4 regions of the Streptomyces sp. NPDC055400 genome follow, and region 1 is predicted to be linked to each of the others. Evidence: riboswitches for the same ligand, from Rfam matches in the RefSeq annotation. Region 1 holds a riboswitch; each other region holds the start of a gene.
The links. A riboswitch is a leader RNA that binds a small molecule or an ion and turns the genes downstream of it on or off. The one in region 1 is predicted to bind cyclic di-AMP.
Positions count from the first base shown of each region.

Region 1 (7,282 bases):
CCCGGTGCGCGCGTGGTGATCCATCAGCCGGGGCTGCCCGAGCCCGCCCAGGGCCAGCCGACCGACCTGGAGATCCAGGCCCGCGAACTGGTACGCATGCGCGCCCAGCTGGAGGAGCTGCTCGCCCGGCACACCGGGCAGAGCAGGGAGCGCATCGGCGCCGACATCGAGCGGGACAAGATCCTTCAGGCCCGGGACGCCGTGGAGTACGGGCTCGTGGACCGGGTCATCGACAACCGCAAGCTGTCCGGTTCGGCCCACGGCGCCAGGTGACCCGGCGATGCTGCCACCCGAGCTGCCCCCGCTGCCCGCGCTGACGCGCGCCGAGTGCGAACTCCTCGACCGCTATCTGGAAGTCGTCGACCTGCTCGGAAGGATCAACCCGGCCAGGAGCGACCACACATATGGCGGACTACGGGCTGCGCAAGCGCTCGTCGGCGGGGCGACGGCGCTCAGGGACGCCCTGACGCTCATGCATCAGCGGGGCGAGACCGAGCTCCACGCGACGACGCTCGCTCGGGCTTTGCGGGTCCTGGACGGAGAAAGGAGGACACAACGGGTCACAGTGCCACCGGAGTCGGTCGATTGACGGCCCGTTCAAGACCGAAGCGATCGACCCGAACCGTCCGGGCCGGGTTCGAAACGGACCAGAAGAGGTACCCACATACGGCGTAGCCGGTACTCGCACATGCGAACCGGAAAAGTTGCGCGGAACGCCTACGCGGAATCGAGAATTCCGCCTTCCGCTGCTGGTACGGGGCTCGTTGGGACCTCCGCGCCGAGGTCGAAAAGTGTGCTGTCCACCCGAATGGATCACTCGTGAGGACACTCACACCACGCCGATTCGGCTCTGCGTTCACGCCGTTTGTGCGTGAAGATCCCTTCCGACGACAAGCCCCCGCCGCCGCGGCGGGGCGGTCCGTGCGGACGCCGAGTCCTGCCGCCGTACGGATGCCAGGTCGACAGAAGTGGATCGGCAGGAGTGGAGGACCCGAGCACGACGGGCCGCCGGAGCTGTTTTCCGGGCCGGCCCTTGGGGTGAAGCCGCACTTCGCGGCCGGGCAACTTCGCCAGCCCGAATCCGACAGGTCATCCTTCACAGGCGGCTGACGAAGGGTTGCGCATGACTGCGCTCAATCGTGTCCCGTCGCTGCTGACCCGGGCCGGCACCGCCTCCGCCCTCACGCTCGCCGTAGCGGGCGGCAGCCTGCTGGTCCCAGGAGCCACGCCCGAAGCGGAGGCCTCGCCGGCCGCGACGAAGGCCCTCCAGATCGCGGCCTCGAGGAAGGGAAGCCCCTACCAGTGGGGCGCCTCAGGACCGCACAGGTTCGACTGCTCGGGACTGACGGTCTATTCGTTCAAGCGGGTGGGCAAGAAGCTGCCCCGTACCGCCGCCCAGCAGTACAACAAGACCCGCCATGTCTCCGCGTCCCATCGCAAACGCGGTGACCTGGTCTTCTTCCATTCGGGCCGCGGCGTCTACCACGTCGGCATCTACGCCGGGAAGGGAAGGATCTGGCACTCGCCGAAGACCGGTGCCGTGGTGCGGCTCGAGCGGATCTGGACGAAGAGCGTCTGGTACGGGCGCGTGCGGTAGCGCCACCTGACGGGTCCCCGGGGGCCCTGGGGGCCCGTCAGGCGTCACCGGCTGCACTCCCGCTCCGGCCGACTCGGAACCGCGCGATGGGGTACTCGTGGTCGTATGGACGAGGACCGACCGGCCGGCGACGAGGACGCTCCACACAACTCAGGCCCCAGGAGCTCGGGGCAGGACCGGCACGAGACGCCGCTGGAGCGCGCGGACCGGAACTTCGGCGAGCTGCTCCAGGAGCTGAGAGTCACCCAGACGGGCGTGCAGATCCTCTTCGCGTTCCTGCTGACGCTGGCGTTCACTCCGAGGTTCCCGGCGCTGGACGGCGTGCAGCGCGCGACCTACATCGCGACGCTGCTGCTCGCCGCGCTCGCCGCCGCGCTGTTCACGGCGCCCGCGGCGCTGCACCGTGCGCTGTTCGGGCGGGGCGCCAAGCCGCAGATCGTGCAGATGTCCTCGCGGCTCGCCGCGGCCGGCCTGGGCGTTCTGATGCTCGCCCTGGCCGGGTCCGTGCTGCTCGTCGTGGACGTCACCGCGGGGCGGGCGGCGGGCATCGCGGCCGGCGCGGGCACGTTCGCGGTCTGTGTTGGCCTGTGGGGCGTGCTGCCGCGTCTGGTGCGGCGCTCACTCACGCGGTCGCAGGAGGGGACGGACACCCCGTCCCCGTAGCCGCGCCACCACCGCCGGCCTTCACACCGACTGGACAGGGACCGTCCACGGCAGGGCGATCCACACGGTCTTACCGCCCTCGGGGGTGGGCCTGACCGACAGACTCCCGCCGCACTCGGCGGTCAGACAGCGGATGATCACCATGCCGCGCCCGTTGTCCTGCTGGACGGCGGCCGGGAGCCGCTTCGGGTAGCGCGGGTGGCTGTCCGTGACGCCGATGCGCAGGTGTTCGTCGCGCTCCAGCTGCACGTCGACGGTGAAGACCGGTGACTGCCCGCGGGTGTGCATCACGGCGTTCGTGGCGAGTTCGGAGACGATGAGCCGGACCGTGTCGGCTGTTTCCGCGTCGCGCGGCATGCCCCATTCGGCGAGTACGTCGCCGACATATGTCCGGGCCGAGGAGACCGAGGCAGGATCGCTCGGCAGAGTGACGGATGCTTCCTGGTGATCTGCCATGGCGACGTCGTCCCTTTTTTCGCCGGGGCCTGAATCCGACACATGGCGGATGACTCGAGGCGACCCCCGGACTGGTGCTTTGCGCCAGAGTGCCACTCCCGCTCCGCCCGTGGAGCCGATCCCCCGAGATATGCATATATCTGTCGCTCGAAGCGGTGAACTCTGCGCCGGTGGACCGCATTTGGGCGTACACCGCCGGCTTCCTCTACCGTCGGCTCGGAACACGATCCGCCGGGCCGGAAGGAGCCGGGCCGCAGGTCCGAGGAGACAGAATGAAACACGGTCCGGCGGTGCGCCGCCGCAGGCTCGGCGCCGAGCTGCGCGCGCTGCGCGCCCGCGCGGGGCTCACCAGTGGCGAGACGGCGCGGCTCGTCGGCTGGCACCAGTCGAAAGTGAGCCGTATCGAGACCGGCCGCAGTGGCGTGAAGGCGTCGGACGTACGCCTCCTGCTCGACGCGTTCGAGGTCACGGACCCCGGCATACGGGACCTGCTGGTCGCGCTGGCCGGGTCGGGGGACGACGGCGGCCAGCACTGGTGGCACGCCTACCGGGGTCTTCTGCCGCCCGCCTACCGGGACTTCATCAGCCTGGAGTCGCAGGCGTGCCGGGTCAGGACAGTCGAGACGTCCGTCGTGCCGGGCCTCCTCCAGACGCCCGACTACGCGCGGGCGGTGACCAGGGCCGCGCTCGACGGGCTGCCGGACGGGCAGGTCGACGCCCTGGTCGAGGTGCGGATCGCCCGGCAGGAGGTGCTGCGTTCGGCGTCGCCGCTGCGGCTCAGCGCGGTGCTCGACGAGGCGGTGCTGCGGCGGCCGGTGGGCGGTCCCCGGGTGATGGCGGAGCAGCTGCGTCATCTCGCCGACGTGGCGAAGCTTCCCCATGTGCGGCTACAGGTATTGCCGTTCGCGGCAGGGGAGCATGTCGGACTAACCGGCCCTTTCGTTGTGTTCTCATTTCCGAACACTTCTGATCTGGACGTAGTAGTTCTCGACCATTTGACGAGTAGCCTCTACCTCGAGCGGAAAGAAGACCTCAAGGCGTACACGGACGCCTTTGACACCCTTCGGATCCACGCCCTTTCGCCCGGGGATTCGCTGGATTTCATCGCCGGGATCGCCGGAGCACACCCCCCTCCGCACAGTGAACGCACGTAAGGAGGCACCATGTCAGCTCTGCCTCGGTACGTACCATCCGCCGCGGTTCCCAGCACCTCTCTGCACGACGCGCCATGGCGGCGAAGCAGCCGAAGCACCGGAATGAACAACTGCGTCGAGACGGCTCCGCTGCACCGCGGCCCTTCGGCCGGACTGCTCGCCGTGCGCGATTCCAAGCGCACGGCCGGACCCGCCCTGCTGTTCTCGCCCTCCGCCTGGGAGGGGTTCCTCAACTCCTTGCGGTGAACGCCGAGTCGGGAGCGTTGCGGCTGATCACCCGTACGGCCTGGGCGATGTGATCGTCGGTCAGGTCGGCGCGGGCGGTCAGCCGCAGCCGTGAGATGCCGTCCGGCACGGAGGGCGGCCGGAAGCAGCCGACGGCGAGGCCGGCTTCGCGGCAGTCGGCCGCCCAGCGCACGGCCTCTTCGGGGGACGGCGCGCGCACGGAGACGACGGCGGCGTCCGGCCGTACGGCCTGGAGCCCCTCGGCCGTGAGGAGTTCGTGCAGCGAGGAGGCGACGGCGCGCGCCCGTTCGGCGCGCTCGGGCTCACGGCGCAGCAGGCGCAGGGCCGCGAGTGCGGCGCCGGCCGCCGCGGGCGCGAGGCCCGTGTCGAAGATGAACGTCCTTGCGGTGTTGACGAGATGGTCGATCACCCGGGCGGGACCGAGGACGGCGCCGCCCTGGCTGCCGAACGACTTGGACAGCGTGACGGTGACGACGGTGTCGTCGGCGCCCGAGAGCCCCGCCGCCTGCGGCGCCCCCCTGCCACCGTCGCCGAGCACCCCGAGCCCGTGCGCGTCGTCGACGATCAGGCCGGCCCCGGACTCCCTTGCTGCTCCTGCCAGTTCGGCCAGTGGAGCGGCGTCGCCGTCCACCGAGAAGACGGAGTCGGAGACGACGACCGCCTGCCCCTGATGCGCGTCGAGGGCCTTACGGACGGCGTCCGGGTCGGCGTGCGGGACGACCTGCGTGGCACCGCGGGCGAGCCGGCAGCCGTCGATGAGGGAGGCGTGATTGCTCGCGTCCGAGACGATCAGGGAGCCGTGCGGGGCGAGCGCGGTCACGGCGGCGAGATTGGCCGCGTAGCCGGACGACAGGACGAGTGCCGCCTCGAAACCGCAGAACTCTGCCAGTTCGCGCTCGAGTTCGGTGTGCAGCTCCGTGGTGCCCGTGACGAGCCGCGAGCCGGTGGCCCCGCCGCCCCAGCGCAGCGCCGCGTCCGCCGCTCCCTTGGTGATCTCGGGGTGGCGGGTGAGACCGAGGTAGTCGTTGCTCGCGAGATCGAGGAGCGGGGTCTCGGCGGGGCGGGGACGCAGCGTGCGGACGAGTCCGGCGCCGCGGCGCACGCGCTCCTGCTCGTCGATCCAGCCGAACGGCGATCCCGCCATGTGAGTCCCTCCGACGGCCGCGTCGCGGCCGGTTCTCGAGTGGGGTGTGCTGTCCCGTGCCCGCCGCTGCTTTGTAGACAGTTTTGTAGGCAGTGCACAGACACTAGCGGGACAGCCAGCCACCCAGGATGTGGCAATACCCACACGCCGAACCGGCAGAGTTGTCCGAAGCCTCCTTGGCCTGAGCAGGGGACGTAGGTCAGGATCGGGCCATGGACCTGCTGAACACGCTGGTGGACAAGGGGCTGCGGCGCGAGCTGCCGAGCCGTGAAGAAGCGCTCGCCGTTCTGGCGACTTCCGACGACGAACTGCTCGATGTGGTGGCCGCGGCCGGCAAGGTGCGGCGGCAGTGGTTCGGCCGGCGGGTGAAACTCAACTATCTGGTCAACCTCAAGTCGGGCCTGTGCCCCGAGGACTGCTCGTACTGCTCGCAGCGGCTCGGGTCCAAGGCGGAGATCCTCAAGTACACGTGGCTGAAGCCCGACGAGGCGTCGAAGGCCGCGGCCGCCGGTGTCGCGGGCGGCGCGAAGCGGGTCTGTCTGGTGGCGTCCGGGCGCGGCCCGACGGACCGGGACGTCGACCGCGTGTCGGAGACCATCGGCGCGATCAAGGAGCAGAACGAGGGCGTCGAGGTGTGCGCCTGCCTCGGTCTGCTGTCCGAGGGCCAGGCCGAGCGGCTGCGCGGCGCGGGCGCCGACGCGTACAACCACAACCTCAACACCTCCGAGGGCACGTACGGCGACATCACGACGACGCACACCTATGCGGACCGCGTCGACACGGTGCAGAAGGCCCACGCGGCCGGTCTGTCCGCCTGCTCCGGCCTCATCGCGGGCATGGGCGAGAGCGACGAGGACCTGGTCGACGTCGTCTACTCCCTGCGCGAACTCGACCCGGACTCGGTGCCGGTCAACTTCCTCATCCCCTTCGAGGGCACGCCCCTCGCCAAGGAGTGGAACCTGACGCCGCAGCGCTGCCTGCGGATCCTCGCGATGGTCCGCTTCGTCTGCCCCGACGTGGAGGTGCGGATCGCGGGCGGGCGCGAGGTGCACCTGCGCTCGATGCAGCCGCTGGCGCTCCACCTCGCCAACTCCATCTTCCTCGGCGACTACCTGACGAGTGAGGGCCAGGCGGGCAAGGCGGACCTGGACATGATCACGGACGCCGGGTTCGAGGTCGAGGGCACCGACCAGGTGACGCTGCCCGAGCACCGGGGCGGGCCCTGCGGTTCCGGGGCCGAGGCGGCCTGCGGTTCCGGCGCGGGTTCGGCCTGCGGTTCCGGCGGGGGCTGCGGCTCCCATGAGGAAGAGGGCTGCGGCTCGCACGAAGACGCTGCGCAGTCCCCGGTCGCCGAGGTCCCCGAGGCGCGCACGGACCTCGTCGCCGTACGCCGCCGGGGTGCCGGTACGGATCTCGCGCCCAATGCCTGAGGGGCCGGGACTGCCGGTGTCGGGGCTGCCCGTGGCGGAGCTGCTCGACCTCGACCGGCGGCACGTCTGGCATCCGTACGGTCCGATGCCGGGGCGGCAGGAGCCGCTCGTCGTCGAGTCGGCGGCCGGGGTACGGCTCCGGCTCGCCGGCGAGGGCGGTGCGAGCGGTGAGGGTGCCGAGCTGGTCGACGGGATGTCGTCGTGGTGGTCGGCGATCCACGGCTACAACCACCCCGTGCTCAACGAGGCGGTGCGCGACCAGCTCGGCCGGATGAGCCATGTCATGTTCGGCGGGCTCACGCACGAGCCCGCCGTCGGGCTCGCGAAGCGCCTTGTCGACATGTCGCCCGAAGGTCTGGAGCATGTGTTCCTCGCCGACTCGGGCTCCGTGTCCGTCGAGGTCGCGATCAAGATGTGCCTCCAGCACTGGCGTTCCCTCGGGCGGCCGGAGAAGCGCCGCCTGCTGACGTGGCGCGGCGGCTACCACGGCGACACCTGGCAGCCGATGGCGGTCTGCGACCCCGAGGGCGGCATGCACGAGCTGTGGTCGGGCGCGCTGCCACAGCACGTGTTCGCCGACGCCCCGCCGGCC
Region 1 is NZ_JBSHLM010000018.1:105,752-113,033, reverse strand. Features, by position in the region: gene ACWIGU_RS37075 (ATP-dependent Clp protease proteolytic subunit) at 1-273, shown strand, start outside; gene ACWIGU_RS37070 (hypothetical protein) at 281-589, shown strand; cyclic di-AMP (ydaO/yuaA leader) riboswitch at 943-1,120, shown strand; gene ACWIGU_RS37065 (C40 family peptidase) at 1,124-1,597, shown strand; gene ACWIGU_RS37060 (DUF6328 family protein) at 1,703-2,260, shown strand; gene ACWIGU_RS37055 (ATP-binding protein) at 2,282-2,716, opposite strand; gene ACWIGU_RS37050 (helix-turn-helix domain-containing protein) at 2,989-3,870, shown strand; gene ACWIGU_RS37045 (DUF397 domain-containing protein) at 3,880-4,116, shown strand; gene ACWIGU_RS37040 (8-amino-7-oxononanoate synthase) at 4,100-5,260, opposite strand; gene bioB (biotin synthase BioB) at 5,473-6,690, shown strand; gene ACWIGU_RS37030 (adenosylmethionine--8-amino-7-oxononanoate transaminase) at 6,683-7,282, shown strand, end outside.

Region 2 (7,282 bases), on a different contig from region 1:
AAGCCCGCACCCCCGAGGCCGCCGGTCCCGAAGCCGCCGGTCCCGAAGCCCCCGGTTCCGAATCCCCGGCTCCCGCACGCGCCAAGGGCGAGCCGCGCTTTCCCGACGGGCCCGCGCCCGACCCCGCCGGTTCGCACTTCGAGCGGCGCATCCGCAGCTTCCAGCCCCGCCGCAGCCGCGTCACGACGGGCCAGGCGGACGCCCTCCAGCGGCTGTGGCCCCTGTGGGGCCTCGACATCGACGGGCAGCGCGTCCTCGACCTCGACGAGCTGTTCGGCGGCAGGAAGCGCGTCGTCCTGGAGATCGGCTTCGGCATGGGCGAGGCGACGGCGCAGATGGCCGCCGACGACCCCGACACCGGCATCCTCGCGGTCGACGTGCACACCCCGGGCCAGGGCAACCTCCTGGGCCTCGCCGAGCGGAACGGCCTGACGAACGTACGGGTGGCCAACGGCGACGCGATCATCCTGCTCCGCGAGATGCTCCCCGCCGCCTCCCTCGACGGGCTGCGCGTCTACTTCCCCGACCCCTGGCCCAAGAAGCGCCACCACAAGCGGCGCCTGATCCAGCCGGAGTTCCTCAGCCTCGCCAAGGTCCCCCTCAAGCCGGGCGCCCTGGTGCACTGCGCGACCGACTGGGAGCCGTACGCCGAGCAGATGCTCGAAGTCCTGACCGAACACCCGGACTACGAGAACACGCAGGCCGACGGCGGATACGCGCCCCGGCCCGCGTTCCGCCCCCTCACGCGCTTCGAGGGCCAGGGCCTGGACAAGGGCCATGTGGTCCACGACCTGCTCTTCCTGCGCGCCGAGCACGCACCGGCCACCGCCGCGGACTGACACCCCGTCGCGGGCGGGCCCGTCCCTCGTTAGGGTCAACGCTGTGGCGACCTATCCCTCGTATCCGAATGCGTTTCCGCACGCGCAGCCCGGAGCAGGCGCTCCGGGGCCCGGCACGCTGCGGCATCCGCGCTGGTGGGAGCGGAAGGCCGTGCACGCCTGGGCGCTCGTCTCGCTCCTGACGCTCTCCGGCCTGGTGATCCTCGCCCTCGTGCGGGAACAGACCGGCACCAAGGGGTTCCTGGTCGGGCTCTGCCTCGCGGTCCTGCCCGTCCCGCTGCTGATCGCCGCGTTCCGCTGGCTGGACCGGGTCGCGCCCGGGCCCTGGCGGAACCTGCTGTTCTCCTTCGCCTGGGGCGCCTGCGCCGCCGCGCTCATCGCGATCGTCGCCAACAGCTTCGCGACCCACTGGATCGCCACGAACTCGGCCGACCCCGCGCACGCCGACACCCTCGGCGCGACGGTCATAGCGCCCATCGTCGAGGAGTCCGCGAAGGCCTGCGCCGTCCTGCTCATCTTCCTGTTCCGCAGACGGGACTTCACCGGGATCGTCGACGGCGTGGTGATCGCCGGCGTCACCGCCACCGGCTTCGCGTTCACCGAGAACATCCTCTATCTGGGCAACGCCTTCGGCACCGACCAGCTCAACAGCGGCACCGGCATCGCCTCGGTGACCGCCGCCACCTTCTTCGTACGCATCGTCATGTCGCCGTTCGCGCACCCCCTGTTCACGGTGCTCACCGGCATCGGCTTCGGCGTCGCGGCCTGGACCGCGCCCGACCGCGGGCCGGTGCGGCGCGTGTTCCTGCCCCTCGGCGGGCTGCTGCTCGCGATGGGCATGCACGCCACGTGGAACGGCTCGTCGGCGTTCGGCCGGTTCGGGTTCTTCGGGGTCTACGCGCTGTTCATGATGCCCGCGTTCGGGCTGCTGACCTGGCTCGCGATCGGGACCCGCCAGCGCGAACTGCGCACGGTGCGCTCCGAGCTGCCCGCGTACGCGGCGGCCGGCTGGGTCGGCCCGGCCGAGCCGTTCGCCCTCGGCTCGATGCGCGCCCGCCGCCTGGCCCGCGAGTTCGCGCAGCACCACGGCGGCAAGGAGACGGCCAGGGCCGTCGCCCAGTACCAGCAGTACGCGACCTCACTCGCGCTCCTGCGCCACCGCGGGCGGCGCGGCCGGGCCGGGGCGGACTATGTCGTACGGGAGCGGGAGCTGCTCGACGAGCTGTGGGCGCGGCGCCACGCGGCCCGCCCCGCCCTCGCCTACGCGTCCCGGGCCACCGCGCCGCCCGTGTGGGTGCCGCCGATGTACGCGGGGCCGGTGTACGCGGGGCCGGTCGCCCCGTTCCCCGCGCACAGCGCCCACAACGCGTACAACCCGTACCGCTACTGAGGACGCCTCAGGCGGACGCCTCCGTGAGCTTCGAGAGCTCCGCGTCCGTCAGCTCCAGGCCGGCCACGGCCACCAGCGCCGGCAGCTGCTCCACGGTGCGGGCGGACGCGATCGGCGCGGCCACCGTCGGGCGGGAGGCGAGCCAGGCGAGGGCGACCGTCGCGACCTCGGCGCCGTGCGCCTGCGCCACCTCGTCGAGGGCCTTGAGGACGCGCACGCCACGCTCGGTCTGCAGGTGCTGACCCGCGCCCGCGGCCCGCGGGCTGTCGACCTCGGTGCCCGGCCGGTACTTGCCCGTCAGGAACCCGGACGCCAGGGAGTAGTACGGGACGGCGGCGAGGCCGCCGCGGGAGGCGACCCCCTGGAGCCCGCCCTCGTAGGTGTCGCGCGAGACGAGGTTGTAGTGCGGCTGGAGCGCCGCGTAGCGGGCGAGGCCCTCGCGGTCGGAGAAGTCCAGGGACTCCTGGAGGCGCTCCGGGGTCAGGTTCGACGCGGCGATGGCGCGCACCTTCCCGGACTTCACCAGCTCGTCGAGGGCGGTGATGATCTCCTCGACCGGCACGGACGGGTCGTCGAAGTGCGTGTAGTAGAGGTCGATGTAGTCCGTGCCGAGGCGGCGCAGCGACTCGTCTGCGGCGGACTTGATGGTGTTCGCGGACAGCCCCTTGAAGTCGGGGTGGGCGCCGACCTTGGTGGCGATGACGACATCGGAGCGGTTGCCGCGCGCGGCCAGCCACTTGCCGATGACGGTCTCGGACTCGCCGCCCTTGTTGCCCTGTACCCACGACGAGTACGCGTCGGCCGTGTCGACGAAGTTGCCGCCGGCGGCGACGTACGCGTCGAGCACGGCGAAGGACTGCGCCTCGTCGGCGGTCCAGCCGAACACATTGCCGCCGAGGGAGAGCGGGAACACCTCGAGGTCGGACGAGCCGAGCTTGCGAAGAGAAGTCATGGTCCGTCATAACACCGATACGGAGCAAGATATTCCGGGCATGGCCGACCGGCAGCCCTGACGTCGGGGGGTTGCCGTCAGGACCACCGGGGTTCGGAGGGTGAGGCGCCTCAGATGGTCAGGCCGTTGGAACGCAGCCACGGCGCGGGGTCGACTCCGGTCGCCTGGCCGCCGGGGTGGACCTCCAGGTGGAGGTGCGGCCCGGTCACGTTGCCGGTGGCCCCGACGCGGCCGATGACGTCGCCGCTGGTCACCTTCTGGCCGGCGCTGACGTTGAGGGACGACTGGTGGCAGTACCAGAGCTCGGTGCCGTCCGGCAGCTCAAGGACGGTGCGGTAGCCGTACGCGCCCGCCCAGCCGGCCTCCTTGACGGTGCCGGAGTGGATCGCCTTCAGCGGCGTACCCGTGGGAGCGGCGAAGTCGAGACCCGTGTGGTAGCCGGAGGACCACATCGAGCCGGGCTGACCGAACGTGCCGGTGATCGTGTAGGAGGCGACCGGCAGCGTGAAGCTCTTGGCGAGCTCGGCGAGGCGCTCGGCCTCGGCCTTCTTCTTCGCGGCCTCCTCCGCCGCCTTTTTGTCGGCGGCGGCCTTGGCCGTGGCGGCGTCCTGCTCCTTGGCCGCGTCCTCGGCGGCCTTCTTGGCGGCGGCCTCCTCGGCGGCCGCGGCCTCGGCGTCGGCGGCCTGGTCCTGCTGCTGCTCGGCCTGCTGCATGATGCGGGCGCGCAGTGCCTCACCGGCGGTCTCGCCCTGGCGGGCGTCCGCGGTGGTGACGCCGGCGCCGGTCAGCGGGGCCGCGTCGGCGCCGGACGAGTCGTCGTCCGAACCGTCGGATATCAGCGCGCCCACGCCGGGCAGCGACTTGGCGTCCGGCAGCGAGTCCTTGACGGCCGAGAGGTCGGGCATCGAGATGTGTACGGGGGGCTTGCCGCCCTGCGCGGTGGCGATGCCGCCCGCGCCGACGGCCGCGATCACGCCGACCCCGAGAACGGTGGAGCTGCGCGCGAGGCCGCCGCGCTGCTTGGCTACGCGGTGCCGGCCGCGTACGGGGCGGACGGACTCCTCGGTGGGATTCCACTCGTCCCAGGTCCGCTCGTCCGCTTCGCCGAACTCTTCGTCGATCGGCGCGTAGGAGAACTCTGGGGCAGGCCGGTTGGACGCCACTGGGGCGCGCTCCTTTCCTTCCTTCTCGCCTACCGGGTTAGCTGACGGGTTCGGAGCAGGAAGGTCTCCTACCGACGCCTTCCGCAAGGAAAGACGTCCGATTCACCCCAAGTTGGTGGTTCCCCGGCTCCCTTGCGGGATTAGGCGCGTGCGCACGGAGCCATCTCTTGTGACGGCTGGGACGACCGCGCTGCGTTATCGAACGTTAATAGACACCGGGGCCCGATTCCAAGCCGTTCCGACTGATCGTTAACGCCTTTGGCCTGGACTTATCGGGGCACGAGCGGGCGGAATCGGGCGAGTTGACCGGCCGTCGGAGCGGGCGGTTCATCTGACGGTTTGTCAAATGTTATGCGCAGCGACGTCGTTCGACTAAGGAAGGTGAAGACGGCAGTCACGGCTGCTTCACTGGTGCTTCACGGCCGCCTCACCGCGAGCAGCGCCATGTCGTCCGTCGTGCCGCCCCCGGTGTGCCGGCGGACCTCGGCGGCGAGCGCGGCCAGCAGCGGATCGGGCCCCGGGAACATCCGCCCCGCGAGCCGGGCCGCCGGGTCGTAGAAGGTGCCCTCCGCGTCGCGCGCCTCCGAGAGGCCGTCGGTGTAGAGCAGCAGCGTCGCCCCGGACGGGAACTCCGTCTCGGACGCCCGGTCGGGCCAGCTGCCGAGGCTGCCCATCCCGAGCGGCAGCGCGGGCTCCGGCGGCGACAGGACCTTGAGCGCCCCGTCGCCGCCCAGGATCAGGGGTTCCGGGTGGCCGCGGTTGATGACCCGTACGAGGCCGTTGCCGTGCGGGATCTCGGCGAGCACGGCCGTGGTGAAACCCTCGGACTCGTCGAGGCCGTTGCGCCGCAGCCCCTCCCGCGCGAGCGCCCGCTCCAGCCGCTGCGCGACCGCCTCCAGGGTCGCCTCCTGCTCGGCCGCCTCCCGGAAGGCGCCGATGACGACGGCCACGGCGGACACCGCGCCCATGCCCTTCCCGCGTACGTCGCCCACGACGAGCCGCACCCCGTGCGGGGTGTCCTGCACCGCGTACAGGTCGCCCCCGATGAAGGCCCCCGCCTGGGCCGCCTCGTAGCGCGCCGCGATCTCCAGGCCGCCGATGCGCTCCGCCGGCTCGGGCAGGACGGCGAGCTGGGCCGCCTCGGCGATCTGGCGCACGGAGGTGAGCTGCTCACTGCCCCGCCGCACGACGCGGTTCATGACACAGGCGAGGACGGCGACGGTGACGACCGTGACGAGTTCGGTGATGGCGTCGGTGTCGTAACTGCGGGTGTATCTGAGATGCACCCCGAGTACGACGGCGACGGTCGCGAGGCCGGTCAGGAAAGTACCGCGGGGCGAGAAGAACGGTGCGGCGACCAGCGGCGCGGCGGTGAAGAGGGGCACGCCGGTGAACGTCGACGGCGTCATGTAGTCGTAGATCGCCCCGACCACGATGAGCAGCACGGGCAGCAGACGCACGAAGAACCGGGCGCGGGACAGGCCCGGCTCCGACTCTCGACCGTGTCCTCCTCGCTGCCCCACCGCTCGTCTCCCGCCACCGTCCGCGTCGGTCCCGCGCCTGCGCACGTCGTCGGACCCCACCCCAGGGTTCCCCCGGAACAGGCATCGGGCGACCTGACGGGACCGACCGGGTGAAAGGGGCCCGAGGCGGCGGATCGCGGAACGCCGGGCAACCGATTCGCGTTCTGTCGCCGCAATGGCGTAGAGTCGTGTTTACCGACGCGGGGTGGAGCAGCTCGGTAGCTCGCTGGGCTCATAACCCAGAGGTCGCAGGTTCAAATCCTGTCCCCGCTACTGAAGGCCGAAGGCCCGGAACCAATGGTTCCGGGCCTTCGGTGTATCCGCCTACAGGTCGAACTCGTGCGGGGGCAGGTCGAGCATCAGGCAGGCCTCGCGGACGACGGCCTGCTCGGTCTTGTCGAAGTCACCGTCCGCGCCGCCGATGACGATGCCGATCTGGATGACCGCGCGCGCCTCGGCGGGCTTCTTCTTCGCCTTGGCGATCTCCTGGAGGACGCTGACCTTGCCGAAGTCGAAGTCGGCGGTCAGCTTGTTCAGATTTGCGTCGAAGCGGCTCTGGAGCTGGTCCGCCGGGAAGTTCTGCAGCACCTCGTTCGTGGAGATGAGCTGGGCCACGCGGCTGCGCTCGGCCGGGTCGATGTTCCGGTCCGCCGCGGCGACCAGCGCGCACATCGCCATGCTCGCGTCACGGAAGGCGCCGCTCTTCAGGTCGTTCTTCTTCGCCATGAGCTGCGTCTGCATCGTCGACGCGGACTCCTTGAAGCGATCCCACAGGGCCATGACTCTCCTCGATCGGCACATACTGATCTTCTACAGCGCTGTAGAAACTAGTGGGGGGCGGCAAAAGTTCCGCCCCTAAACTGAAGGCTCGAACCCCTTGCCGGGGAGCCTTTCGCGGTCCGATGAACGGGAGAAGACGACGGTGACGACACCCGAGAATCCCTGACGGCGCCCGAGAGTGACCGACACCGCCCCGCAGACGGACCCCGGCCGTCCGACCCTCCAGCTCCTGCGCTCCCTCGACAGCGGCCCGCGCGGCCTCACCGAGGCGGAGGCCGAGCGGCGCCTCGCCCGCCACGGTGAGAACGTCCTGCCGGGTACGCGCCCCCTGTCCTGGCCCCGCCTGGCCGCCCGCAGCCTGCGCGACCCGTTCACCGGCGTCCTGCTCTGCCTCGGCCTCGTCTCGGCGACCGTCGCGGCCTGGGGCACCGCCTGCGTGATCCTCGTTCTGGTCGCCGTCAGCTGCGGCCTGCGCTCCGCCGGCGAGCGCCGCGCGGACAGCGCCATGGCGGGCCTGCGCGACCTGGTCGCGACGACGGCGACCGTGCTGCGGCGCCCCGGCGACGACGAGAGCGCCGCACCTGTCGAACACGAGGTCCCCGTAAGCCAGTTGGTGCCCGGCGACGTGATACGCC
Region 2 is NZ_JBSHLM010000003.1:678,552-685,833, reverse strand. Features, by position in the region: gene trmB (tRNA (guanosine(46)-N7)-methyltransferase TrmB) at 1-839, shown strand, start outside; gene ACWIGU_RS11270 (PrsW family intramembrane metalloprotease) at 883-2,229, shown strand; gene ACWIGU_RS11265 (aldo/keto reductase) at 2,237-3,181, opposite strand; gene ACWIGU_RS11260 (M23 family metallopeptidase) at 3,292-4,344, opposite strand; cyclic di-AMP (ydaO/yuaA leader) riboswitch at 4,356-4,501, opposite strand; gene ACWIGU_RS11255 (PP2C family protein-serine/threonine phosphatase) at 4,761-5,867, opposite strand; tRNA gene ACWIGU_RS11250 (tRNA-Met) at 6,067-6,140, shown strand; gene ACWIGU_RS11245 (tellurite resistance TerB family protein) at 6,192-6,647, opposite strand; gene mgtA (magnesium-translocating P-type ATPase) at 6,826-7,282, shown strand, end outside.
Region 2: another riboswitch for cyclic di-AMP. It lies ahead of ACWIGU_RS11260 (M23 family metallopeptidase); the one in region 1 lies ahead of ACWIGU_RS37065 (C40 family peptidase).

Region 3 (7,282 bases), on a different contig from region 1:
CGCGGCCACGGCTCACCACAGATCACGCGGCCGGCCGGTCCGGCCGGCATCCCGGCCCCCGCGTGGCCCGCTGCCGTCAGATGTGCCGCAGCCGGGCCGTACCGCTGCATCCCCGGCCGCACTGCGGTCTCACCTGAAACCGAATTCTGGCGCTACGTCAGAAACTCCGAGACATGCACGAAACGCAGCGATTCCACTCGATCAGCAGCCTGATGTCACACCTTGAGTTGTCCCGAAATGACAGCTGATGAGCCGATTATTACGTTCGTTGAATGTCGGCTGTTTAGCTGGCGTCTCTGAGACAGGGAGGATTGACATGCCCACGCGAACCTTTGCCGTGTCCGCCGCCATGGTAGGCGCAGCGGTCCTTGCCACCGCCGGCATCACCTATGCCGCGCAATCCGAATCGACCCAGGCCGCGCCGCCGGCCAAACAAGCCGCGCTGCCGGCCAAACAAGCCGCACCGCCGGCAAAGCGGGCCGCCCCGCCCGTCAAGCAGGCCGCCCCCGCGGAGGCTCCCGCCGGTACTGACAGCACTCAGGGCAGGGGGGACGAGGGCCGTGGCCACGAGGACCGTGGTCACGGCGGCAAGCGGTGGGGGAAAATCCACTTCAACGAACGGACGTACTCCGCCAGCACGGAGGGCTGCATCCCCGCTGCCAGTGGGCTGGGCTCAACCAGCTTCAGCATCGACAACGACAGCGACAGGACCGTTGAGGTCTACCGCGGGTTCAACTGCGACAACGGTTCACCGGTGGCCACGGTCGGCCCCTACGGCAGGACTTATGGTGTCGCTCCCCGGACAGACCACGGGAGCGGCCTCGGAGGCGTCTTCGTCGAGGACGCGGTCGTGGGCAGTTTCCGGGTGATCGGCGACCACGACGAGTGGTGACACCACCAACCCGAGCACGGGGGATCGCCGGCCCGTCGGAATCGGGCCGGCGATGGCTCGTCCCGCCGGCGTCGGACCGCCGCTGCGGACACGGGGAGCGGGACGCTGATCCCATGGGCGAAACACCGGCCGCGAGATCCGTGCCGCGCTTCCAGGGCCGGGCGCTGGATCGCCCTCACCGCCCCCTCCCCCGCCCCACCTGCCCGACGGCCCGGAGCCGCGCGAGCTGCTCGCGCGTCGGCACCGCGCCCGCTGGTGCAGCCGCGAAATACCCGGCCTCCTCCTTGACCTGGGCCCGGCTCGCCGACGAGCGCCGGCGGGTCCATCGGTGAGCGTGACCGGACTGCGCCGGGTCCCGATCGAGGGGCGGGCTCAGGGAGGCCGCCCCTCGCGGGCTAACCCGCGCTTCCGCGGGTCACGTGCACACCTGCGCCGACCGTGGCCACTTGGGTGCTGCCGTAGCCGGCGCACTCTCCGTATTCCTTGACCCACTTGGTTGAACCGGACAGCGATCCGGAGGACGGTCCGCCGAACGTGACGTCGTACCGCGGCTGCTGGTCACAGCTGGGCACGTTGTAGTACTCGATGAAACCCGCCTGGGAGGCCTTCAGGTTGCCGGAGCCGGCGGGCAACTTGTAGGTGCCGACGGGGATCCGCTGTCCATTGTTGGTGTCGACGACGGTGCCCGACCAGGTATCCGTGCCGACCTGGGCGATCTCGACGCGGAAGGTGTGTCCGTACACGGCGTCGAAGTCCACTCCGCAGCTGACGCCGGCGCCGCCGTCGGCCCCGTCCGAACAGTTGGCGTGGGTACTTGTCGTGCCGCTGATGAAGGAGGAGAACACCCCGCGCAGGCGCTGGTGCCCGTTCGCATCCGGCCGAGGCTGCAGTCCTGCGTACCCGATGTCGCTCTGTCCGGTGAACCCGTACTGCATCGCGAAGTAGGTCCCGGATACATGGGCGGTGCCGGTGTTCACGGTGATCGGGAAGTTGAGGGACGTCAGTCCCTCACTGGGAGCCCCGCTCACCGTCCACGACAGTAGTTCGTTCCCGCCGAAGGTCTGCGCCTGTGCGCCAGGTGCCGCGATGAACGGGACGAGTGCGGCGATGGCTGCTACCGCAATGCGTGTCGACGCTCGTTTCATCTGATGCTCCTCAAGGGGGTGTTGAAGGTGAGCGGGGCCGTGCACGTCTGGGCACCGCCTTCTCGCATGAGTGCTGGAGGGGTGACGAGCAGAAGGCCACCACCGACCATGAATCGGCGTGCACCTGACAAGGTCGATCCAGTCGCGCGTGCTGCCGCTTGCCCCCGAAGGGGCACTGCAGCGACAGCCGCATCACCAGTGGGCACGTTCTTCGTCCGACAGAACTTGCAGCCCAATTGCCTGCGGAAGACTATGGCGCCCCGCCCAAGGGGTGTCAATACATGCTCGCAAGCGTGCGACTCCAAGCAGAATCAATCATCGAGGTGGCAGTCAGTCCACCACCGGGCAGTTGGGCCCCGCACGTCGATCAGCCGGGAGTTGAAGTCGATCGGCACCGGCGGCTCAGGGAGTAGAAAAGTCCCTCGCCTTCTTGCTCTCGGGCGGGAGCCCGGGGAGCGCGCGCCCCTCCCGCCGCGAGCGGCGGGCAGACGCGCGTGCGGCGCGGATGTCCGCGCGGCGCCGACGTCCTGCCCGCCCCGGCCAGGGCGACCGGCCTCACCCGCCCGGCCGGCACCTCCGCTCGATGTGGCAAGCTCAGCGTGCCCCAGCGGGGTTGGCGTCCTCGCCCAGGTAGGTTCCGTATCCCTCGGCGACGAGCGGGCCCTCGAAGATCAGCACCTCGTTGACCAGTCCGCCCTTCTGGTTACGGTAGTTGATGACCAGGCAGTCCACGCCGACGTAAGATCCGACCACCTCGAACTGCAGGTCCGGGATGCGCCGCAGGCCCTCCGCCCAGTAGGCGCGCAGCGCGTCCTTGCCGCGAATGACCCCGTCATTGCCGAGCAGTTGAGCGGCCACCGGCGACCGGAACGTCACGTCGTCAGCGAAGTGCGACAGCAGAGCGTCCAAGTCGTGCGCGTTCCACGCCGTCACCCAGGAATCGACGAACGCCCGCGCTGACCCATGATCCATGGGCGCATGATGCCCTTCCCCTCAGAACCGGTCCCGGCGAAGGCCGCCCAACGATCACCAGACCCCAGCGCCCCGCAGTACGAGCAACGCCACGACCACAGCCGCCACGACCACGGCTGCACCGGACGCCGTCCGCTCCCCATCACCGTCCCCGTCGCCGCGACAAGGCAGCCGCGAGGGCCATCGCTCCCCGTCTGCCGGGGGGCGGGCCGGCGGGGCCCAGTGCCAGAACCGCCGTCGCGGTCACCAGCGGGACCGGGAGCAGCAGGCCGCACAGCGCCTGCTCGGGCCGACCGCATGCGCAGACCACCAGGGCCATTCGGAGGCCTCTGCTGTGGCGGCTGCCGTCGGCCTGCCCCACGCCGGGCAAAGTGGACATGTCACCGCACGCCCCGTGGCGACAGGGCTCTGGGAGGACCGTATGACCGCTTCGTCACCCGCCACCGACACACCTCCGGCCCGGTACGACGACCTGCGGGCGCTGGTGATCAACTGCACCCTCAAACGCTCACCGGAGACGAGTAACACCCAGGGCCTGATCGACCGCAGCACCGCAATCATGGAAGCCCAGGGAGTCCACGTCGACGTCGTCCGGGCCGTCGACCACGACATCGCCACGGGCGTGTGGCCCGACATGACGGAGCACGGCTGGGAGACCGACGCCTGGCCGGACCTCTACCGTCAGGTCATGGCCGCCGACATCCTCGTGCTGGCCGGACCGATCTGGCTGGGCGACAACAGCTCCGTGACGAAGCAGGTGATCGAACGCCTCTACGCCTGTTCCAGTCTCCTCAACGATGCAGGACAGTACGCCTATTACGGCCGTGTCGGAGGCTGCCTGATCACTGGCAATGAAGACGGCGTCAAACACTGCGCGATGAATGTCCTCTACAGCCTGCAACACCTGGGTTACACCATCCCTCCCCAGGCCGACGCCGGATGGATCGGTGAGGCCGGCCCCGGCCCGTCCTACCTAGACCCGGGCTCCGGCGGCCCCGAAAACGACTTCACCAACCGCAACACCACGTTCATGACCTGGAACCTGCTGCACCTGGCCCGGGCATTGAAAGATCTCGGTGGCATCCCCGCTTACGGCAACCAGCGCGCCGCCTGGGACGCCGGCTGCCGCCACGACTACGAAAACCCGGAACACCGGTAGCGGCACCCGCAGGGAGACGGACCATCTCGCCCCGGCGTCGGTCAGATGCCGTGCCCGCCATGAACGCCCGCACACCCCGGCACCAGCCGCCCTCGTCCCGTCTGCCCACCGCACACTCGGACCCCAGGAAGCGGCCCGTCCCACGGCTCACCACAACGCGGCGCTTCCTGCCGGGAAAACAGGAAAGCGCCGCTCCCATGACCGCGTTCGAGCTCGCGTCCAGCACGCCTTCGCTCGGATGAAGGGCTGAAATAGCCCGTGTGACTGGCGAATCAATGGTGAAAGTGCGCACTGCGCCCTGCTCAACAGCCTTTAGTCGCGCGCCCAGCCGAGTTCCTCCTCAGTCTGCGCCGGCGCCGCAACTCCGACGTTGCCGTCATGTTCCATGCGACCGAGCAACTGCCCCTATTCCTGCGCTCCTTCGCGGCCGATCTTCGGTTCGAGTCCGACCCGGCGCGGGGGCGTGCGAAGTTCCCATTTCTCGCTGCGTCGACCACTGAGTCCTGGGATCGACCAGGCCTCCCACGCAGAGAGATACCTGCCCGGAAAACCGCAGTCGCAGAGGATCCCGGGTGCGGCATAGGAGCCCTCACCTGTCCCGACCCCGGGCATCCCGCGAGCCCATCAGGCCGGCGGGAAGTGCATTCCGATGATGAAGGGAGCCCGGCCGCACGTCAGTCGATCCCGCAGCCGAACCGCACAAGGCCACGTTCAGGCTCCATCCCTATCGACATCCACCCATGAACCGTGCGGCGGGGGCGTCCATCGGTCCGCGCGACCGAGCCAGCATTGATGGCAATACATCCCATATCGTAACAAACAGGACACGACATTATGTCCGCTTTTGAGAAAAGAAGCATATTTTCGCATCATTAGCCGCGTACGCGACGCTACACACATATCGCTCGTCATTCACGCGAAATATGGCACTCTGACACGCAATCGAGCGGCATTCCAGCCCGCGTCCCATTCAGTGAACCGTGTCACACGGACGGACGCGCGCCCCGAGCCCTGCTGAGCCCACTTCCCTTCTGCACAAAGAAGGTTGGGCTTTTTGATCAAAGAGAGCGGCAGGTTCCGGTCGGCCGAGACAGGGCTCTCACATTCCGTTCTCGGAATTCTGGCCTTGTTCTGTGCGCTCTTTCTCGCCTAATGTCACCGTCAATCCGGATGGAACGCCGAATCCTGCCGCTATCCGGATTCCCTCCCACCCACTCGGTTACGCACGGCAGGAGCGGGGGACCCAGGTAAGCCGCCGATCCGGTTTCCGGAACGGCTCGGGGTGAAGTCGCATTCGCCGTGCGACCGGACATCTCCCGTCCGAACCCGACAGCTCACCTCGCAGGCGACGGAGAGGAACTCGTCATGCCCTCAAAGGGAAAGCACCGCCGCACCAAGTCCATCTCGCTCACCCGGGGCATAGCCGCCGCAGGCACGGGCGCGGCTGTGCTCGTTCTTCCGGTGCTCGGCGCGACCAGCGCCGGCGCGGCGCAGGCCGCCCCGGCCGCAAAGAGCGCCGCGGCCCCCACGACGTACGTCGTCACCGCGGGCGACTCCCTCGTCAAGATCGCTCGAGAGCACTCTCTGAGCGGCGGCTGGAAGAAGCTGTACCAGGACAACCGGGCCACGATCGGTGACGACCCGGCTCTGATCCACCCCGGTGTCAAGCTCACGCTCGGCAAGAAGAGCCCGGCCGAGCCCGCAGCCACCAGGGCGTCCGCCGAGCGGGCCGACCGCTCCGAGCAGCGGACCACGCTCGCCGCTGCCCCGGCCAAGAAGTCGTACACCAACGACCTCGACGGCTGGATCAAGGAGTCGCTCGACATCATGGCCAAGCACAACATTCCCGGCTCCTACGAGGGCATCCACCGCAACATCATGCGCGAGTCCTCCGGCAACCCGCTGGCCATCAACAATTGGGACTCCAACGCTGTCGCTGGAACCCCGTCCAAGGGGCTCCTGCAGGTCATCGACCCCACGTTCACCGCGTACCACGTGCCCGGCACGTCGATGAACAGCTACGACCCGGTCGCCAACATCACCGCCGCCTGCAACTACGCGGCCGACAAGTACGGCTCGATCGACAACGTGAACGGCGCGTACTGACAGTCGGCTCCAGCTCGGAGGACGCCGCGGTCCACTCCGTCCGAACGGAAGCCCGACGTCTGCCAGATGAAGCACATCGATGATGCCGTGGCCCTGAAGTCCCGTAAGCATGACGGGACTTCAGGGCCGTTTTACGTCCTGTCCAACCCCTTGCGCGCCAACACCCCCGTGCATATCCTCCCCGCGAATCGAAGCGCTTCGACACGATGGAGAGAGACAGCATGGCAGACCCACACCCGGTCATCCCCGGGTTCCACCCGGACCCCAGCGTCTGCCGCGTCGGCGACGACTACTACCTCGCGTGCTCGAGCTTCGAGTACGTCCCCGGGGTTCCGCTCTTCCACAGTCGCGACCTGGTGCGCTGGCGGCAGATCGGCAACGTCCTCGACCGGCCCGGCCAGTTGCGGCTGCCCTGGGACACACCCTCCTCCGCCGGGATCTACGCGCCGACGCTGCGCCACCACGACGGCCGCTTCTGGCTGGTCGTCACCAATGTGAGCCTGGGCGGCGGCAATCTGCTCGTCTCCGCGACCGACCCGGCGGGCCCCTGGTCGGACCCGGTCCCGCTGCCCGGCGTCCCCGGCATCGACCCGGATCTCGCCTGGGACGAGGACGGCGCGTGCTGGGTCACGGTCGCCGGGATCTCCCAGGTCCGCATCGACCCGTACACCGGCGAGACGTTCGGCGAGCCGCGCCCTCTGTGGTCCGGCACGCCGGGCGCCAAGGCCCCGGAGGCGCCGCACCTGTACCACGTGGGCGACTACTGGTACCTGCTGATCGCCGAGGGCGGCACCGAGCGCGGGCATGCCGTCTCCGTGGCCCGCGGCCCCGCGCCCACCGGCCCCTTCGAACCCTGCCCGGCCAATCCGGTCCTGACCCACCGCAGCACCGACGAACCCGTCCAGAACACCGGGCACGCCGATCTGGTGCAAGCGCCCGACGGCACGTGGTGGATGGTGTTCCTCGGGGTGCGGCCGCGCGGCGGCACCCCCGGCTGGCACGTGCTCG
Region 3 is NZ_JBSHLM010000009.1:233,775-241,056, forward strand. Features, by position in the region: gene ACWIGU_RS24545 (hypothetical protein) at 317-892, shown strand; gene ACWIGU_RS24550 (hypothetical protein) at 1,288-2,037, opposite strand; gene ACWIGU_RS24555 (YybH family protein) at 2,632-3,009, opposite strand; gene ACWIGU_RS24560 (flavodoxin family protein) at 3,431-4,168, shown strand; cyclic di-AMP (ydaO/yuaA leader) riboswitch at 5,367-5,531, shown strand; gene ACWIGU_RS24565 (transglycosylase SLT domain-containing protein) at 5,534-6,274, shown strand; gene ACWIGU_RS24570 (glycoside hydrolase family 43 protein) at 6,496-7,282, shown strand, end outside.
Region 3: another riboswitch for cyclic di-AMP. It lies ahead of ACWIGU_RS24565 (transglycosylase SLT domain-containing protein); the one in region 1 lies ahead of ACWIGU_RS37065 (C40 family peptidase).

Region 4 (7,282 bases), on a different contig from region 1:
CACGTCTCCCGAGTTGCTGGCCGAGGTGGCCGATCGCGCGTACGCCCACATGGCGCGCGAGCACCGGAACGGCACTCTCGTCACGCCACCCGCGTAGCCCCCGCGAACGGCATCTCGTCGATCGGGGCGATGCGGACGGGAGCGCTCGGGTTCGGGGCGTGGATCATCTTGCCGTTGCCGATGTAGAGGCCCACGTGGCTGATGCCCGAGTAGAAGAACACCAGGTCACCCGGCTGCAGTTGGGAGCGTGGGATGCGAGGGCCCGCGTTGATCTGGGAGTACGTGGTGCGCGGCAGGGAGATGCCCGCCGAGCGGTACGCGGCCTGGGTGAGGCCGGAGCAGTCGAAGGCGTTCGGGCCCGTGGCGCCCCACACATAGGGACTGCCGAGGGCGCTGTAGGCGTAGGAGATGGCCGCCGCCGTGCGGGAGTCCGGGGCCTTGGGAAGGGCGCCGGACGGCACCTCGCGGGAGGAGTCCGAGCGGGAGGCGCGGCCGGCCGCGCCGCTGTCGCCGGCGCCTGCTCCGACGCCGGCGCGCTCGGCCGCCGGTAACTGGTCGAGCAGACGCTTCGCCTCGGCCAGCTTCCCGGTGACCGTCTTCTTCTGCTTCTTCAGCTCTCCCTGCCGCTCGCGCAGCTCGGCGAGCCGGCCGTCGGCCTCGGAGCGCAGCTGGTCGATCTGCCGGAGTTCGCGCTGGACGCGCCCGACCGCGGAGGCCTGCCGGGTGCCGAGCCGGTCGGCGAGCGCCGCGTTGTCGAGGTACTGGGCGGGGTCGGAGGACAGGACGAGCTGGACCGCCGGGTCGAGGGCGCCGGTGCGGTACTGCGCGGCGGCGGCCGAACCGAGCGCCTCGCGCTGGGTGTTGAGCCGGTCCGTCCTGCGGGCCGCCTCGTCCCGCAGGGAGCCGAGCTTCTTCTCGGCCTTGTCCGCCTTCTCCTTGGCGCCGTTGTACTTCTCGGTGGCCTTCTCGGCCTCCTGGTAGAGCTGGTCGACCTTCGCCTTCACCTGGCTCGGGGTGAGCCGGGGCTCCGCGTGCGCCGCGCCGTCCAGGGCGGTGGCGGTCGCCGCGGAGGCGAGAGCGAGGGTCGCCGCGGTGCGGGCCGTGGGGCCGGTGAGCGAGCGCTGTCGGGGCTTGCGGTGCGCTGCCGACACGAGGGGCACGTCCTTCCGGTACGTACTGCTTACGCGTCCGGCGGCGGCCGCACAGGGGAAGCGGGCCGCCGCCGGACCTTTCTCGGCGGTAGGTGCCCGACTGCCGCCCCTGAGCGGGGCGGGGGTGGGGAGCCGGTCACCTGAGGAAGGACGCTAAACCTGGCCGTCACGGGTTGGTGATGGATTGTCCCCAACTGGTCCTTGTGTTCCGGGTGTGACCGTATGTGACCGGCACGGGACCGGTGCGGGCCGGTTCATGGAGGCAGTGAGGCCCCGGCTAGGCTCGCCGGTCATGGACGTACTCATCCACCTCTTCGTCGGCCTGCACATCATCGGCATCGCCTCGCTCCTCGGTGGGTTCCTCACCCAGATGAAGGCGATGGGCAAGGGAACGGCCCGGTTCGTCCCGGCGATGCTGCACGGCGCGCTGACCATGCTGGTCACGGGCGTCGTCCTGGTGGGCCTGAACCAGGCGGACGGCAACACCGTCAACAACATCAAGATCGGCGTGAAGCTCGCGCTGCTGATCGTGATCCTCGGCCTCGTGTACGTGAAGCGGGACGACGAGAAGGTGGACAAGGGGCTGTTCGGCCTCGTCGGCCTCCTGACCACCGCGAACATCTTCATCGCGGTCCTCTGGACCTGAGCCGTCACCGTCCTCGGGATCCGGGTCAGGCGGGTGTCCGGGACCTGAACGTCCCGAACAGGGCGGCGAGCCACGCGGCCACCGCGATCCACACCAGTACCTGCCCCGGCCCCTTGAGCCAGGGCACATCGGCGGCGGCGCTCACCGACAGTGCCGCCGCCGCTGTCATTCCCATCGGGAAGACCGTCGACCAGCGCCGCACGTCGTAACGCGGCCTGGGCCACCGCACCTCCGCCAGTGCCAGCACGACGTAGCAGGCCACATCGAGCGCGAGCAGCAGGAAGCTCATGGTGCGCAGGACGTCCGTGTCGTCCCTGTTCCACAGACCCGTCGCGACGAGCTTGGACGCGGCGAGTGCGGAGATGGCGAGCGCGCCGCCCGCGACCCAGTGGTCCCCGGCGCCGGAGGCCACCTCGCGCAGGTCGAAGTGGAGCAGCGCGAGGCAGTACAGGATGATCCCGCCCCAGAAGAGCACCATCCCGGTGAACGCGAGCCAGTGCGCGCCGACCGCGGGCGCGAGCGTCGCCGCCAGGACGACGAGGCCCTGCGTCGCGACACAGCCGAGGAACACGGCCCCCGGCATCCGCGGCTTCCAGTGCCGTACGACGTTGATCAGGAGCACCGGCCAGACGAGCGCGGACAGGGCGAGGAGCGCCTCGGCCAGGGTCTGCCAGCCGAACATGGAGATCCGGGTGCCGAGGACGGTCGTCGCCGCGACCGCCGTGAGCGCGGGCGGGGTGTCCGCCTCGGACTCCCAGCGGTCGCGCTCCCGCATCAGCCGCTTGGTGAAGTCCGCCGCCAGGACGAGCCAGAGGGCGGCGGCGAGCACCAGCATGATGCCGCTCAGCACCGAGTGACCGGTCAGTCGCAGGCCGACCGAGATGATGCCGGTGGCCATGACGGCGGCGCCGGCGGCCGGGGGGAGCTGGGACCACGTGGGTCCGGGGCGTGGGGTTGCGTTCGGGCCGCGCACCGCCCGAACGTAACCCCACGAAGGCGGTCAGGCCGGGCGCACCACGCTGTGGATCGGCATGTAGTAGATCGACTCGACGCGGACGTTCGCGCCCGGCTTCGGCGCGTGGATCATCTTGCCGTCGCCTATGTAGATGCCGACGTGGCTGATGTCGTCGTAGAAGAAGACCAGGTCGCCGGGCTGGGCGTTGGCCGTGGTGACGGTCGTTCCGACCTTGACCTGGTCCCAGGTCGTGCGCGGCAGCGAGATGCCGGCCGCCTTCCACGCGGCCTGCGTGAGGCCCGAGCAGTCGTACGAGTCCGGGCCCGTGGCGCCCCACACGTACGGCTTGCCCATCTGGGCCTCGGCGAAGTCGATGACCTTCGCGGCCTTGGTGGCGTAACCGCTGCTGGTGCTCCCGGAGCTCGTACCCGTCCCCGAACCGGTGCCGGTGTCCGGGTTCTCCTTCTGGCTCGCCTCCTCGGCCGCCTTGCGCTTGGCCTCCGCCTCGGCCTGCTGACGCGCCAGCTCCTCCGCCTTCTTCCTGGCGGCCTCCTGCTTCCTCTTCTCGATCGCCGCGAGCCGCGCCTTCTCCTCGGCGGTCAGCTTCGACAGGAGTTCGCGGGCGTCACCGAGCTTCTGCTGGACGTCCCTCTTCGTGCTCTTGAGCGTGGCCTGCGAAGTGGTCAGCGTCTCCAGGCTCTTGGTCGCCTCCGTGCGCTTCTTCGTGGTGGCGGCCTGCTCGGTCTGGTAGTCGTCGACGGCCTTCTTCTGGCGGCTCGTGAGCCGGCTCATCAGCTGGTCCTGGTCGAAGTAGTCCTGCGCGTCGTCGGCGAGGAGCAGCGTCGCGGTGTCGGAGACGGCGCCCGTGCGGTACTGGGCCGCGGCGAAGGTGCCGAGCTCCTGGCGGGCCTTGTTGAGCTTCTCGGTGCGCTGCGCGACGTCGTCGAGCAGGTCGCCGACGCGCTTCTGCTGCTTGGTGGTGCGCTCCTTGGCCGCGTTGTACTTCTCCGTGGCCACGCCCGCCTGGTGGTAGAGGGTGTCGACCTTCTTCTGGACCTCTTCCAGGCTCGGCTTCGGCGGCGCGGAGGGGGCGGCGGTCGCGGTCTGCGAGAGGAGGGCGATGGAGGTGAGGGCCGCCGTGGTGATGCCGACGACGGGGGCGGTGCGGGGGCCGGGTGTTCTGGTGCGCGGCTTGCGGTGCGACGCCAAGGGTCGCGTCTCCTTCCCATGACCGCCTACCGGGTTAGCTGTCGGGTTCGGGCGGAGGTTCGGAAGGCTGCCCTACGGCCGTGCCCTGACGGGTCGTCGGCCGATTCACCCCAAGGTCGTGGGTCCCCGGTTCCATGCCTCTCGGCGTACTGAACTCAGCGGGGGCGACCCGCTCGCGGCGCGGTTGCCGGCGGGGGGACGGGCGGCCCGCGGAGCACGCTAGCCAACTCGTGTGGCTGCTGTGAAGGTTGATGTTCGATATGCCCGATACATTTTCGTGACCTTCGGCAATCTCGTTCGTGACCTCCGGTAACCCTTGCTGAGGGTGATTGCTGCACTACGAGAGGTGGCCGGGCCCGTGAAGTCGGGGGGAAGTTCCCGGGACGGCCGTGGGTGTCAGTGGGGCGGCCTAGACTCGTAGAGCGATGAGCAGCCTCTTTGACGACAGCTTCCTGGCGGACCTCACGGCTTCGAAGGCCAGTGAGGAGCATGCCCCGCCGCCGCCCGAGGACGACACGGCTCCGGAGCACGTTCCGGACGACCTGTTCGACGGGAAGTTCGACGTGCCCCCGGCCAGGGACGAGTACTACCGGGACGGCGCCCCACGCCCGGCGCTCGACCCGGCGGCGCTCCTCGACGGGCTGAACGAGAACCAGAAGGCGGCCGTCGTCCACGGCGGCTCCCCGCTGCTCATCGTGGCGGGCGCGGGGTCCGGCAAGACCCGCGTGCTCACGCACCGCATCGCGTACCTCCTCGGCGAGCGCGGTGTGCACCCCGGCCAGATCCTCGCGATCACGTTCACGAACAAGGCCGCGGGAGAGATGAAGGAGCGCGTCGAGTCCCTCGTCGGCCCGCGGGCGAACGCGATGTGGGTGTCGACGTTCCACAGCGCCTGCGTCCGCATCCTGCGCCGCGAGTCGAAGAAGCTCGGCTTCACGTCGTCGTTCTCGATCTACGACGCCGCCGACTCCAAGCGCCTCATGGCCCTGGTCTGCCGCGACCTCGACCTGGATCCGAAGAAGTTCCCGCCGAAGTCCTTCAGCGCCAAGATCTCGAACCTGAAGAACGAGCTGATCGACGAGGAAGACTTCGCAGCTCAGGCTGCCGACGGCTTCGAGAAGACCCTCGCCCAGGCCTACGCGATGTACCAGTCCCGCCTCCGCGAGGCGAACGCGCTGGACTTCGACGACCTGATCATGACGACGGTGCACCTCCTGCGCGCCTTCCCGGACGTCGCCGAGCACTACCGCCGCCGCTTCCGCCACGTCCTGGTCGACGAGTACCAGGACACGAACCACGCGCAGTACGCGCTGGTCAGGGAGCTGGTGGGGTCGGCCGACAGCGGCCGCGGGGAGGACGAGCCGCCCCGCGCGGACGACCTCCCGCCGGCCGAGCTGTGCGTCGTGGGTGACGCCGACCAGTCGATCTACGCGTTCCGCGGAGCCACCATCCGGAACATCCTCCAGTTCGAGGAGGACTACCCCGACGCGACAACGATCCTGCTGGAGCAGAACTACCGCTCGACGCAGACCATCCTCTCCGCGGCCAACGCGGTCATCGAACGCAACGAATCCCGCCGCCCCAAGAACCTGTGGACGAATGCGGGCGCGGGCGCGCAGATCACCGGGTACGTCGCGGACACCGAACACGACGAGGCGCAGTTCGTCGCCGACGAGATCGACCGGCTCACGGACGCGCGCGACGCGAAGGCCGGCGACGTCGCCATCTTCTACCGGACGAACGCGCAGTCCCGTGTCTTCGAAGAGATCTTCATCCGCGTCGGCCTGCCCTACAAGGTCGTCGGCGGAGTCCGCTTCTACGAGCGCAAGGAGGTCAGGGACGTCCTGGCCTATCTGCGGGTGCTTGCCAACCCCGAGGACTCCGTCCCCCTGCGCCGCATTCTCAATGTGCCCAAGCGCGGCATCGGCGACCGTGCCGAAGCGATGATCGACGCGCTCTCCCAGCGCGAGAAGATCTCCTTCCCGCAGGCGCTGCGCCGCGTCGACGAGGCGTACGGCATGGCGGCCCGCTCGACGAACGCGGTCAAGCGGTTCAACACGCTGATGGAGGACCTCCGCACGATCGTCGAGTCGGGCGCGGGCCCGGCCACGGTCCTGGAGGCCGTGCTCGAACGGACCGGCTATCTGGCCGAGCTGCAGTCGTCGACGGACCCGCAGGACGAGACGCGCATCGAGAACCTTCAGGAACTCGCGGCCGTGGCCCTGGAGTTCGAGCAGGAGAGCGCGACGGCGGACGGCGCGGCCGAGGGTGCGGGCGAGGCGAGCGTCGGTACGCTCTCCGAGTTCCTGGAGCGGGTCGCGCTCGTCGCCGACTCCGACCAGATCCCGGACGAGGAGGACGACGGCTCCGGCGTCATCACGCTGATGACGCTGCACACCGCCAAGGGCCTCGAGTTCCCGGTCGTCTTCCTGACCGGCATGGAGGACGGCGTCTTCCCGCACATGCGCTCCCTCGGCCAGGTCAAGGAGCTGGAGGAGGAGCGCCGCCTCGCCTACGTCGGCATCACGCGCGCACGCGAGCGCCTGTATCTGACGCGCTCCACGCTGCGCAGCGCCTGGGGCCAGCCCTCGTACAACCCGCCGTCGCGCTTCCTGGAGGAGATCCCGGACACGCATCTGGAGTGGAAGCGGACCGGCGCCATGGCGCCCGCCAAGTCGGCCGGCCCGACGAGCGGTATCGCCGCGTCCCTCTCGTCGTCGCGCTCGCGCTCGACACCGGCGTTCGCCACGCGCCGGGCGACGGAGAAGCCCGTCGTCGCACTGTCCGTGGGAGACCGGGTCACGCACGACCAGTTCGGCCTCGGTACGGTCGTCGGAGTCAAGGGCACAGGGGCGAACGCGGAGGCGACGGTCGACTTCGGCGAGCCCAAGCCGAAGCGCCTGCTGCTGCGGTACGCGCCGGTGGAGAAGCTGTAGCGCTGTAGGCCGGTGGGGCAGCTGCGGGGAGGCTGCCGCCGGGAGGCTCGGCCCTGCTACGTCGGGTCGAGCCCGTGGCTGCGGAGCCACGGCAGCGGGTCGACGGCCGAGCCGCCGCCGGGACGCACCTCGAAGTGCAGGTGCGGACCGGTGGAGTTGCCGGAGTTGCCGGAGTGCGCGATGAGGTCGCCGGCCTTGACCGGTCCGCTCATGACGGCGTGGCTGGAGAGGTGGCAGTACCAGGTCTCCGTGCCGTCCTTCGCCGTCAGGATCGTCATGTTCCCGTAGGCGCTGTTCCACTGCGTACGGACGGTGCCGTCGGTCGCGGCCATCACCGGGGTCCCGTACGAGACGGGGAAGTCGATGCCGGTGTGCACGGACATCC
Region 4 is NZ_JBSHLM010000008.1:158,924-166,205, reverse strand. Features, by position in the region: gene ACWIGU_RS22190 (hypothetical protein) at 1-97, shown strand, start outside; gene ACWIGU_RS22185 (NlpC/P60 family protein) at 81-1,151, opposite strand; gene ACWIGU_RS22180 (hypothetical protein) at 1,444-1,797, shown strand; gene ACWIGU_RS22175 (tellurite resistance/C4-dicarboxylate transporter family protein) at 1,823-2,770, opposite strand; gene ACWIGU_RS22170 (NlpC/P60 family protein) at 2,798-3,961, opposite strand; cyclic di-AMP (ydaO/yuaA leader) riboswitch at 3,970-4,118, opposite strand; gene pcrA (DNA helicase PcrA) at 4,387-6,897, shown strand; gene ACWIGU_RS22160 (M23 family metallopeptidase) at 6,954-7,282, opposite strand, start outside.
Region 4: another riboswitch for cyclic di-AMP. It lies ahead of ACWIGU_RS22170 (NlpC/P60 family protein); the one in region 1 lies ahead of ACWIGU_RS37065 (C40 family peptidase).